Regions from separate parts of the Aneurinibacillus thermoaerophilus genome, predicted to be linked through region 3. Evidence: riboswitches for the same ligand, from Rfam matches in the RefSeq annotation. Region 3 holds a riboswitch; each other region holds the start of a gene.
The links. Region 3 has a riboswitch for S-adenosylmethionine ahead of K3F53_RS09305 (alpha/beta hydrolase). Riboswitches for the same ligand answer to the same signal wherever they lie in the genome.
Positions count from the first base shown of each region.

Region 1: linked by a shared signal. The riboswitch ahead of K3F53_RS04415 (methionine ABC transporter ATP-binding protein) and the one ahead of K3F53_RS09305 (alpha/beta hydrolase) in region 3 are both predicted to bind S-adenosylmethionine.
Region 2: linked by a shared signal. The riboswitch ahead of K3F53_RS03725 (MetQ/NlpA family ABC transporter substrate-binding protein) and the one ahead of K3F53_RS09305 (alpha/beta hydrolase) in region 3 are both predicted to bind S-adenosylmethionine.

Region 1 is NZ_CP080764.1:809,769-814,011, reverse strand. Features, by position in the region: gene K3F53_RS04425 (MetQ/NlpA family ABC transporter substrate-binding protein) at 1-800, opposite strand, end outside; gene K3F53_RS04420 (methionine ABC transporter permease) at 814-1,476, opposite strand; gene K3F53_RS04415 (methionine ABC transporter ATP-binding protein) at 1,469-2,233, opposite strand; SAM riboswitch class I at 2,335-2,445, opposite strand; gene K3F53_RS04410 (thioesterase family protein) at 2,757-3,164, opposite strand; gene K3F53_RS04405 (PaaI family thioesterase) at 3,230-3,619, opposite strand; gene K3F53_RS04400 (PaaI family thioesterase) at 3,661-4,122, opposite strand; gene K3F53_RS04395 (EthD family reductase) at 4,141-4,243, opposite strand, start outside.
Region 2 is NZ_CP080764.1:688,446-692,688, reverse strand. Features, by position in the region: gene K3F53_RS03735 (PrkA family serine protein kinase) at 1-825, opposite strand, end outside; gene K3F53_RS03730 (antibiotic biosynthesis monooxygenase family protein) at 1,154-1,459, opposite strand; gene K3F53_RS03725 (MetQ/NlpA family ABC transporter substrate-binding protein) at 1,798-2,601, opposite strand; SAM riboswitch class I at 2,750-2,863, opposite strand; gene K3F53_RS03720 (HAD family hydrolase) at 2,951-3,676, opposite strand; gene trmL (tRNA (uridine(34)/cytosine(34)/5-carboxymethylaminomethyluridine(34)-2'-O)-methyltransferase TrmL) at 3,841-4,243, opposite strand, start outside.
Region 3 is NZ_CP080764.1:1,782,973-1,787,215, reverse strand. Features, by position in the region: gene yneA (cell division suppressor protein YneA) at 62-349, opposite strand; gene lexA (transcriptional repressor LexA) at 577-1,200, shown strand; SAM riboswitch class I at 1,376-1,483, shown strand; gene K3F53_RS09305 (alpha/beta hydrolase) at 1,553-2,377, shown strand; gene K3F53_RS09300 (hypothetical protein) at 2,484-2,774, opposite strand; gene K3F53_RS09295 (phospholipase A2 family protein) at 2,891-3,535, opposite strand; tRNA gene K3F53_RS09290 (tRNA-Cys) at 3,565-3,638, opposite strand; gene K3F53_RS09285 (hypothetical protein) at 3,618-3,878, opposite strand; gene K3F53_RS09280 (helix-turn-helix domain-containing protein) at 4,136-4,243, opposite strand, start outside.

The DNA of each region.
Region 1 (4,243 bases), 970 kb from region 3:
TTCTCGATAACTTCTTTAAACTCCGGAGATTTATATGCTTCGATTAAATCTTTAACAAACTGGCTGTCTTTGTCCGCCGTTTTCACAGCGACCACGTTCATATATTGATCCGGAATCTTTTCGAGCGCCAGCGCTTCCGTAAGTTTCAAGCCCGATGCGATGGCGAAGTTCCCGTTGACAAATGCGTAGTCTGCGTCTTCAAGCGAGCGCGGAAGCTGGGCTGCTTCCAGCGGCAGGAGCTTGATATTTTTCTTGTTCTCCACGATATCCTTTTCCGATACGCGAAGCAGATCTACACCTTCTTTTAACTTGATCCAACCGAAATGTTGCATCATGACAAGCGCGCGGGCCTGATTAGTAGGATCATTCGGAAGCGAAACGGTCGCTCCCGGCTGCACTTCTTCCAGTGTTTTATGCTTATGCGAGTAAATGCCGATCGGAGCCGTCGGAACCTGGATAACATCTTGAATATCCAAGTTATGCTCTTTCGCAAAGTTCTGCAAATACACGACATGTTGAAACACATTCGCATTCAGCGAACCTTCAGCCAGCGCCTGGTTCGGCTGCACGTAATCGTTGAACTCAACAATCTTCACGTTGTATCCTTTTTTTTCTAAAATAGGTTTAATTCCTAAACGCACCTGATCACTATACGGCCCCGCCGTCGCACCAATAACCAGTTCTTTACTGTTCCCCTGCGTTTTTCCTGTTGCCGTTTCGCTCTCTTGTCCTCCGCAAGCTGTCAAAAAGATTACTATTAATGAAATTAATGCAATAAGAATAAACGGTTTTTGTTTCACAAAGATCTCTCCCTTAACGTTTATCAAGATAATGTGCAAGACGATTGCCCGCAAATTGAATGACTTGTACAAGCACCACCAATAAAAGCACGGTCACAATCATAACATCCGTCTGGAATCGGTAGTAGCCGAAGCGAATCGCTAAATCCCCGATCCCTCCGCCTCCGACAACGCCGGCCATCGCAGAATAGGAAAGAAAACTGACAATCAATACTGTGAGTCCGAGCGTAAGCCCAGCGCGCGCTTCTGTCAATAACACTTTCCAAACAATCTGATATGTAGACGCCCCCATTGCCACCGCGGCTTCAATAACTCCTCTCGAAACTTCACGAAGCGATTGCTCCACCAGACGTGCAAAGTATGGAATGGCTGCAATCGACAACGGAACAGCCGCAGCCACCGGACCGATCGTCGTTCCGACCAATGTTCGCGTCAACGGAATCAATGCCACGAGCAAAATAAGAAAGGGAAACGATCGGACAATGTTAACGAGCGAACTTAAAATTCGAAATAAAATGGGGCTTTCCAGCAATTGTCCTTTACCTGTCAGAAAAAGCAGAACCCCCAGCGGCATGCCAAGCAAAAGCGCTGAGCCTATTGAAATGCCGACCATAATAGAAGTTTCTACGATAGAAACCCCAATTTCCGGCAATAAAGCAATCACATTATCAAACATTGGCTATCCCTCTCTCCTTGCCTGTTTCCTCTTCGAATAATAGCTGGGCGATTTCAGTTTTCGGCTTTACTTCCCGTTCAGAAAGCGAAAGTTTTTCGACGAGATGACCTCTTTCCATGACTGCTACTTTGTTGCAAATCTCTTTCACTACACTCATTTCATGCGTGACGATGAGAATCGTTACGCCTAGCTTTTGGTTGATTTCTTTAAGAAAAGATAAAATGGTACGCGTCGTCTGCGGATCAAGCGCTGAGGTAGGCTCATCACATAGCAGCACTTTCGGCCGGCTGGCCAACGCCCGGGCGATAGCGACCCTCTGCTTTTGTCCCCCGCTCAACTTGGCAGGATAGCTGTCCACCTTCTCGGCCAGCCCTACAATCTCCAAGCACTCCTGTACTCTTTTTTTTCTCTCTTCTTTTGGAAGACCGGCTATTTCTAGCGGAAACGCCACATTGTCCGCCACCGTCCGATTATTCAACAGATTAAAATGCTGAAAAATCATGCCGATGGACTGGCGCGCTTTGCGCAGCTCTCGATTTGATAGACCGGTTAACTCCTGACCATCCACATATACCTTTCCCTCGTCCGGTCGCTCCAGCAAATTAACCAGTCTAAGCAAAGTTGACTTACCAGCACCGCTGAACCCGATAATACCGTACACATCCCCTGGCTCCACATGCAGCGACGTTGGAGCTACTGCCTGAAATGTCCCGTTCGGTGTGGTATAACTTTTACTAATACTCTGTAATTTAATCATACTCCTCACTCCTTTATTCCTCCTAGATTGCACAAGGGGAAATAAAAACGACCTCCTGCGCTGCAAGAGGTCGGCGTACACTCATCACAAGTTTGCCGGACCTCTCATCTTTCAGCGCGCGAGCGCTGCTGGAATTGGCACCGTGTCAAAGAGTTTCTTTGATGGTTGCCGAGGCTTCACTGGGCCAGTCCCTCCACCTCTCTGGATAAGAGTCCTAATCATTTGCCTTTTCAATTTGTTGATTTTATTCTAACACATTAAACCATAATGTCAACTAGGAATTATAGATTTTTTAATTTTCTCCTACATTGCTGAGACATATAAAAACCATCACAGTTTATCATTGTATATGCAGATAACACCATATTTATATTGATTATAGTAGCTGTATATTTTCGCGGTCAATAAATTTACATTTAATTCTTAATACTATATCGAATAGTAGCAATATTTGTTTTGATAAGGTTGTTAATGATCCGATAAAAAAGACCGCGATTGAAAATTCCACGGTCTTCCTGTTTCATTATTTTTGTGCAATGGTTTGCCGTAACTCCGTGATACGTGCCTCCATTTTTTCTTTTTTAAAAATCGCCTGTGTAAAAATTCCGGTACCAACAATATTTTCTGATGTTTCCGCGGTCACTTCACAAACGACTCGCTTCGGAGTAACTTCCGTACATAAGGCTGTAAATTTTACCCGTTGCCCCACCACCGCAGGCCCAATGTGCTTAACCTGAATTTCGTATCCGGCTCCTTCCTCCCCCTCTTCAAGGTAAGGCAAAATAACATGGCGTCCGACTTTTTCCATATAATAAATCATAGTCACGGTCGACATTACATCGTGAACCACGTTGCCGTCAAACGTAGGACGCATATCGTCCTGCACGACAATTTCCAACGTCTCTGTCTCTCCCGGTTGTAATCCTTTCACCCGTTCTTCTCCTTCCTTATAAAGCAACATATACTTTCTTATACGAATGTAAAGACAACTCCACATCACTGTGGAGTTGTCTTTACACGGGCATATGTGCCAAGCGCGACGGCAACCAGCTCCCCATCGTCCGTGCGCACTTCCGCTTGCATGATAATAGTACGGCCTCCGCGCTTGATTACCCTAGATTGTGCGATCAGCTTATTTCCCCTAGCAGGCGCCAAATAGTTGATTTTGCTCTCCAATGTTACGCACTGCTGCACACCGTTAACATGAGGCGCGGCCGCGTGCCCCATGACCACATCAGCAAGCGTGCTTGTCACTCCGCCATGCACCACTCCATCGATACTATTGTACAATTCCGGGCGAATATGAAGCACTGCCGTGCAGCTATTTTCGTCCTGGTGCTCGATTTCAATACCAAGATATTGGTTAAAACGATTGTTTGATTTCATGGTAGTCTCTCCTGCCAATCCAGCGCTGCCAACGCGTCCTGTTACTCTTCATTAGCTGCGTTCTGTCCGATTTCCTCAAGAAAAAACCCACTCTTGCGGTAAGCGACCGCGTCAAGCAGAGCGATGCTTTCGCCGTCGTGTTCCACCTCGATTTGGTAAAAACCGGCGCGTGCTGTTTTTTTCTTTTCTGTCGCTACTGCACGTAACCGTGCGCCCTTTCCACTTGGAGCCATATACTGAACGTTCATCGATAACGCCACGCATGGACGTCCATATGAATTGCAGGCCGCAGCAAACGCAAAATCAGCCAGCGCAAAAATGACGGCTCCATGTGTTGTGCCATGCGCATTCAACATTTCCTCACGCACGTCTACTTCCGCCACAGCCGTTCCCTCTCCAAGTTCAACCAGCCGGATTCCTAAATGGCGCGCGTACGGATCGCGACTCACATACCGAGTGATTTGTTCCCGGTACCTGCGATGTGTTTCCGTTTCACTCAACATGCTTTTTAAACCTTTCTCCTATACTACTTCCGCGAAGTGCATGGATACAACCTTGCCAGCAAAGCCCATTAAATCTTTGCCTGCTGCTTTTCCTTCCGGAGAAGAAAGCGCGTTCATAAGC
Region 2 (4,243 bases), 1.1 Mb from region 3:
TCCTTCTTGGGTAAGCGAAAGCAAATTCCAGAGGAATTTCTCATCGCACTTCAGCATCTCCTGAAATTCCATCAGACCACGATTCGCTTTGTTCAATTCCCCGTCAAAACGATACGCGCGCGGGTCAGATTCGGAGCCATACTTTATAATCGTTGAAAAGTCGATGCTTCCCGTAAGATCGGCAATATCCTGCGATTTCGGATCAGACGGACTAAATGTTCCAATGCCGCACCGTTTTGCTTCCGAGAAAACGATGCGTTCGACTGGCATATCTTCGATGTGACCGCCATATTCTGTTTCAAGACGCATCTGGTTATATGGAGACAGATTACCTTCAATCTTAATGCCAAGCTCCCTTTCGAATTCCGGGCGCAATTCATGCGGTATCAAATGTAGCGGATCTTCCTGCATCGGGCAATCTTTAATCGCGTATACCGCTCCTTCATCGGTGCGTGTATACTGTTCAAGGCCGCGCTTAAGCATCGTAACAATGGTTGATTTTCCTCCGCTGACCGGTCCCATCAACAACAAAATCCTCTTACGAACATCAAGACGCATAGCGGCTGAATGGAAATACTCCTCCACCAACTTCTCAATCGCACGGTCTAGGCCAAAAATTTCATCGCTAAAAAATTTATATCGTTTCGTGCCGTCTTCATTATATTCAATCCCGGCGTGCTTAATCATGTTATACACCCGGGCGTGTGCGGTCTGGGCCACGTGCGGATTCTTTCTTACGATCTCTAAGTACTCAGCGAATGTTCCTTCCCATTTTATCTTTTCTTCACGTGCACGGTGTTCTGCAATCCGCTTCAGGATATCCATCGGGCACTCCTCTCCTTTTCTTCTACGGAATGGTCATTCTTAGGGCGCTTTTTACTATCTTATTCTGAAAATGCAGATGACATGCTAGCAGGTTTTTCACCATAAAGATTTTTATCCGGCTTACATACTTGCAAAAACCCTTGCTATTCCAGCTATAACATATGACCATTTGTATAAAGTTAAGCCAGTAGTTCTTATTAGTATTTATATATATATGACGGAACGACCCGAATGTAGAATCACTGCTTAAGCAAAAATTGCAGGCAGGGTATTAAAAAACACCAGCCCCGCTATAGGTCTGGTGTTTCAACTTATATCCCGATTCAATTTATTTGTCGTATGTAGCACCATGCAACACTTCGTAAATTTCCAGTTGCGATCCGGTAGCCGGATTATTGTTGGAAGCGTGCGCATGAGCCTGACGAAATCCTTCGCTTTCGGTCCACGCTCGGAACGATTCTTCACTATCCCATTTCGTATACACGATCTGCTTGTCCGCACCTTTTGCGCTTAAAAACTGGAATTCCAGACAACCGGGTACCTGTTTCATCCGCTCCACGCTTTTAGCAAACATCTCTGCCATCCGCTCCTTGCCTTCAGCGGGGACTTGCAACACATTCATCACAACATACATTTGTAAAGCTCACCTCCGTAAAGTATCGCTCCTTTTCAATATAGCAAATCACTCCGTTAATTTCCAATGTAAGCGCATTATCTTTAACAAGATTGTCTTTTCTGCGATATTCCAAAGTATGACACAATCCATTATAATAAAGATGAAATAGGCTTGGGAAAGGAGACAAAGAAATGGTTATCATCTTGCTTGTCTCAGTCATGTTACTTGGTGCGATCTTCACAGCTGGTTATAACGAAGACAAAACTTGGGGACTATGAAATATAAGAACTCCGCATCTTTTATAAAGAGCGGAGTTCTTGCGTTAGGCAAAAAGGGCAAGCCGGTTGTCTCGCTTCTTAGAATACCGGAATAACTGCACCTTTATATTTTTCTTCGATAAACTTCTTCACATCGTCTGATTTCAGTACTTGAATCAGCTTCTTAATCTCCTCGCGGTTTTCATCGCCTTCTCTAACAGCGATAATGTTAGCAAACGTTTTGGCGGCCTCGGAATCTTTGTTTTCTACCGCAAGCGCCTGGTCGAACGTCAGACCGCCTTCCATCGCGTAGTTTCCATTAATGACTGCGTAATCCACTTCATTGATCGCCCGCGGCAGCATGGAAGCTTGCATTTCCGTAATTTTGATCTTTTTCGGATTCTGGATAATATCCTGTTTCGTCAAGCTGTTTAGCTCTTTGCCGGGCGTCAGTTTAATCCAGCCTTTCGATTCCAGCAATTTCAATGCGCGTGCACCGTTGGATACATCGTCTGGAATCGCTACAACTGCACCTTGTTTCGGTTCAGGCGCCTTTTCTTTGCCTGGGTACAGTCCCATCGGTTCCAAGTGAATGCCATCCAATGCTTTGATATGAGTGCCATGTTTTTTATTGAAATCTTCAAGATAAGGAATGGTTTGGAAATAGTTCGCATCAAGCTGTTTTTCTTCAAGCGCCGTGTTCGGCAGCACATAGTCTGTAAATTCTTTTACTTCCATCTCCACGCCTTGCTCTTTTAATTTATCCTGTACAAACTTAAGAATTTCCGCATGCGGAACAGAGCTTGCACCGACCACAATTTTCTTCCCATTACCTTCCCCGCCGCATGCCGCGAGCAAACCGACGGTGAGCAACAAAACGACAGATACAATCCATTTTTTCATCGTCTTTTACCCCTCTTTACTCTCAATTCATTTCTAATTTTCTATGTCTGGCAAAGGTGTCGGTTCGTATCGCGCACATGGGCCCGATATGCGTGATACAAAAACCCCTCTCCGGCAGAGCGAAGAGGGGTTATATCTTAACCTCGAACTCTTATCTGCCAGGATAGAAAAATCCTGCTGGAATTGGCACAGCATTTTCCGCTCAAGGAAAATCCGCTGCCGGGCTTCATTGGGCCAGTCCCTCCGCCTCTCTCGATAAGCGAGAAATATTTAATTATTATGCTGAGAACTATATTACGTGTCTTATGCACTCTTGTCAATTATTTTTCTAATAAAATGTTTTTGTTAATTATTCGGAAAAAATTCCGTTGCGTGAAATAAGTTGATCGTACAGCTCTTGCAGCGTACCGGAAGCATCCACCCGGTATTGTGGCACACCGCGATCAATCTTGTAATCTTCGACAAGAAATGTCTTCAAACCAACTTCCGCCGCTACCATATCCTGTTGCATATCATTGCCGACCATGATAGCATACTTCGGCTTTATGCCAATCCGTTCACAAATTTCCAGGAAATATTTTGGGTTCGGCTTACAATAATGGGATGACTCAAAAACGGTTACATGAATAAAATCATTTTCCTTGAGACCAGCCCACTTCATCCGCTCGCGAATAGCAACGTCGGGAAATATCGGATTGGTAGCCACAACAAGCTTGTAGCCCTGCTTTTTCGCTTCCTCTACGACTTGAAGCGCGTACGGGTGCGGTTCAATATCTTCCTTCAACCGCGGAAACTCTTCCGCATAAAACTTATCAAACACAGGCCAGATGGCTTCCTGTTCTAAGCCGCACAACGAAAGGAAATGGTCACGGAAAATCTCTTCGTTCGTCCGTTCTGCCCTGTCATCTGTCATCATGTACTTGGTCGCCTGCCACACAGACTTGACCAACAATTCCGGATCGACAATATGAGCGGTATATTCCCCCAGCCTCTTCATATACCTGTGAACAAAAGCTTCTGTGTCCAATGCCAACAACGTTCCGTCCAGATCAAATAGCATCGCTCTTTCCGCCATTCCCGGATCCTCCTTTTACTGTTTCCACTGCTGAGCGATATGCTCTTTCTATTCTTGTACAAATCCCGATAATTGCAGCCTGTCTGTTTCGCACGGTCGATAATAATGAACATGCGGAATTTATTCCTTCGATAATATATACCTCCAAACTTCTGTATCCCGTTTTACTTCATGCCAGGGTAACCTATTTGTCTAAGACCTTCATACAATACAATCGCCGCTGTATTAGACAGATTAAGTGAACGAGTCGCATCGCCCATCGGGATGCGTATCGTTTGTCCGGGATATTGCGAAAGAATCTCTTGCGGAATACCGGTTGTTTCCTTACCGAAAACAAAAAAATCACCATCCCTGTATTCTACCTCGGAATGGTATCTCGCTCCACTCGTCTCGACAAAAAAGAGCCGTCCTTCCCTGTGCTGCGCTGCGAAATCGGCGAACGATTTATAGTATGTAATATCGACCGCATGCCAATAATCAAGCCCTGCCCGCTTTAAATATCTATCGTCCGTGGAAAAACCGAGCGGCTCGATTAAATGAAGCTTTGTCCCGGTCGCCGCACACGTG
Region 3 (4,243 bases):
AAAAAAGAAGAGAGAACCTCTTATATATCAAGCGTTTTCTCTCCCCACAATCTTTTTTACTTTATTTAATCGGAATAATAATATGATCACCTGGATGTACAATGGCGCTGTCAAGCTTGTTCTCGCGCTGGATATAAAATAATAGCTCGTTAATGGACATGCCAGCCTTCTCATTATAACGATCAGCGATCGACCAGAGCGTATCGCCAGCTTCTACTATCACCTCAACACCAAGTGGGTTCGCTGGCTTATCGTTTCCGCCAATAGATGCAAACACAAGATTTGCCATGCCGAGGATACCCATACCGATAATAATTCCGATAAGTAATGATTTCTTGTTCATCTTCATCGTACTATCCCCCTTCTATTGTTTTCGCTTTCGTTATTGAGAGTTTATGCTTGTCTATGTATAATAGAACTGAATGAAAAAGAACATTTGTTCTTAGTTGTATATCAATATATTAATCAGAACAAGCGTTCTTGTCAACAAAGATTAGAACTTATGTTTGTATACTAGAACAAATGTTGATATAATTAAGAACAAGGAAGATTTCATAGAAAGAATGGGGTGTTAGTATGAAAAAGCTGTCCAGCCGTCAACTTGCCATCCTTGATTACATAAAGAAAGAAGTCAGGGAAAAAGGCTATCCGCCGTCCGTACGTGAGATCGGTGAAGCCGTGGGCCTCGCTTCCAGCTCTACGGTTCATGGACACTTGGCACGCTTGGAGAAAAAAGGACTGATTCGCCGCGATCCGACAAAGCCGCGCGCTATCGAAATTTTAGACGGGGAGCGCAATGAAGCTACAGACGCGTCCGTTAAGACTGTAACGATTCCCGTATTGGGGAAAGTTACGGCCGGTATGCCGATTACAGCGGTGGAAAACATTGAGGAATACTTCGTGTTGCCGGAAAACATGGTTGGAAATGATACGGTCTATATGCTGCGTGTGCAAGGAGAGAGCATGATTGATGCCGGTATTTTAGACGGGGATTACGTCATTGTTCGCCAACAACAAACCGCCAACAATGGGGACATTGTCGTGGCGATGACAGAAGAAAATGAGGCAACCGTTAAACGTTTTTTCAAAGAAAAAAATCACATTCGCTTGCAGCCAGAGAATCCGACGATGGAGCCGATTTTGCTTCCTGCAGTTACCATTCTTGGCAAAGTAATCGGGGTATACCGCAACATTCATTAAATCTAGAGAACTAAAGAAAGCAGCCTTTAAAGGCTGCTTTCTTTAGTTATGCGTGTTTTTGGCAAAAGAAATAATACCAACTATACAGGTTTGAATTTAAGTTTTTATTGACGTCAATAGCATCTATAGCTATACTTTAAGATAATATATCACATCTTTATACTTGGTTTTCTTGTTCTTATCAAGAGTGGTGGAGGGATTAGGCCCAATGAAACCCAGCAACCGGCGGATGCATTCGCAAGGTGCTACATCCTACAGGACATTTTGTTCTGAAAGATAAGAAAGGATCTTTTCTTCTCCTCCTTTCTTCTCTTCAGAAGAAAGCTTTTTATTTATTGAAGGAGGAAATAATATGGAACGCAGTATTACCATCGTGTATCAAAGTCTTGAACTTGTCGCCAGTGTGCATTATCCATGCGAAGAAAAAAGGAAACAAAAGGAGAAATGCTGGCCTGTAATTATTATCTGCCATGGATTTGTCGGTAATCGGATTGGGGTTAACCGCTTATTTGTTAAAGCGGCGCGCAGACTGGCAGCGGAAGGCTATTTTGTTCTGCGCTTCGATTATGCTGGATGCGGAGAAAGCAATGGCGAATACGGTTCTTACGGCATCGATAGTTTTATTGAGCAAACGCGTTATGTACTTGATTATGTACTAAGCATCGATTGTATTGATAAAACACGTGTGTTCTTGCTCGGCCATAGTTTGGGCGGTGCCATTGCCCGCTTGACTGCAGAACGAGATACGCGGGTAAATGCGCTGATTCTTTGGGCACCGGTAGCCCATCCGTTCGCGGATATTACCCGCATCATCGGCAACGATGCATATGAAGAAGCAATGCGAAACGGCGAAACGGAATACAGTGGCTACCGTCTTAAAAAAGAATTCTTCATTTCACTTGCAGAAGCACAACCGCTTGCATCTGGCGCTGGTTTTCTTGATGATGCACTTATTTTGCACGGGACACGCGACGAAGTCATTCCGGTTGACGCCTGCTATTTGTATGAAGGCGTATTGCGGCAGCAGATTACAGGGGAATGTCGTGCGATCACGCTTGAAGGGGCTGATCATACGTTCTCTACCATTTCTGCCTCCGAATTGCTTTTTGCTCATACCTGCTCTTGGCTACAGCAGCTTGAAACCCGGAAAAAGAATTGGAGCGACTGGATCATATGATAGTTGGGAAGGAAAAATGATCAAGTTTTTCGATTCTCAACTTTTCCTTTTCACTAGCTTGGTGGCGATGTGGTGGGACCCCAAATTATTGACTATATCAAAAACTTTAAGGACCAAAAAGAATAGTGCCCCAAATAAAGTAAAAAGGCGGAAAAAACAAAATAGCCATGGCTAAATTACCCCAAAGTCCTAACTTACTTAAATAGTTCATTTGTTTATTTTTTTCAAAGAAAAAGGCAGATATTCCAATTAGTAAACCTATTATATTACTTCCATAAAACAACACCCATTCAGATCCAAATAAGCGAAAACCACTAAAAAAGGCTATTATGGAAAAAACTAAAAACAAAAAAGAAACCAAACCTACAATATTACATGGAGATTTAATTTGATTCATAACAACACCTCAATCATTAGATTTAAATTTATTATATATCATAATTCAAGGAATTTTATCCAAAAAAAAGAAGTAGTGTTTAATACACTACTTCTGTAATGATTCTAATTACCTTTTTAAGTACAATTATATTCATACTGCTTAAGGAAATAAGCATTTATAATAATTGCCCATTCGCTTCCTTCATATACGTAAGGTGCTAAACAATGAATTAACTTTCTATCGCATTCACAATTAAAATAACCATTATTCCCATAACAATCATCGTGATGCTTACAGCACCAGTCAACAGGACTAATTGGTGTTCCAGACCCACACTTAGGACCGCAATAATTTCCATAAATACATGGAAGATCCATTAATTCTGTTTTATTATCAAGACTATCAATTTGATTAATTTTTTCGTTCATTATTTCTTGGATTTCTTGAAACTCATTTTCAGTATGTTGTTTGTTATATACAATACTAACTTGGTTGTCAATAACTTTATAACCAGTAGTTTCGATTATATCTCCTTTCTTTTCAATTTTACTCCCAAAAACTGATTCTACTTCAGACTCAGTAAAAAGAACTTTTATGTTCCCTAATTTGACCTCCAAAACATTTACAATAGTTTCCCCTTTTTTTAATGTAAAAGCTGTGGTTTTTGCTAATAAGATGTTGTCTTTAATTAATCCTTTCAAAAGGATATTAAAGTCTTTATTTTTTTTCGCTTGCTCAACCAACTGTTGCTCCTGAACATCGGATACAAACTGTTTCATAAGTTACACTCTCCTTATTAAAAATTTGGTGGAGGCGGTACTCGGATTCGAACCAAGGATTAAGGTTTTGCAGATCTTTGCCTTACCACTTGGCTATACCGCCAAAAAATTTTTTAGATAAATCACCCCTTTCCTTTCGACAATGACAAGATGTGAGGTTTGTCCCATAGTAAGTTCTGTAAAAATCTTTAATTTTCTTTACTTGTTTTGCAGCATCCATAGCTAACTCCTGAAAAAGTTTTTCCTCTCCATCTGAGCATATGTCTTGCAAGCATTTAGAGTATTGTGCTTGACTTCGCCTTGCTTCTTGGAAACAGCGAAACAATTTCTCTGGAGAACTCATGATATTTTCCCTCCTTTAGCTCTTTTGTGAAGTTCTACTATAGAAAAGGGAATCAAGGTGTAAAATAACAACCACTTTAAAAAAATAGAATTTTGGAATAACTCTAGTACTCCCTTTACTATAATCGCTTTTATTCCATACTTTAGGTGAACGAATGATTAGGTACTGGCTTCTATGTCTTAAAAGGGAATAGGTGATAAAGAAAACAACCAAAAAAAGAACCTTTTATGGAAGGAAGGTTCTTTTTGCATTTCTATTTACTTTTCACTATTCGCTCTCTCTAAAAACTCAAAAAATCCAGGTATATTAGATGTATCAAATCGTTGAATCGCCTTTATCATTTCAATCCGTAGTTCTTGTTCTAT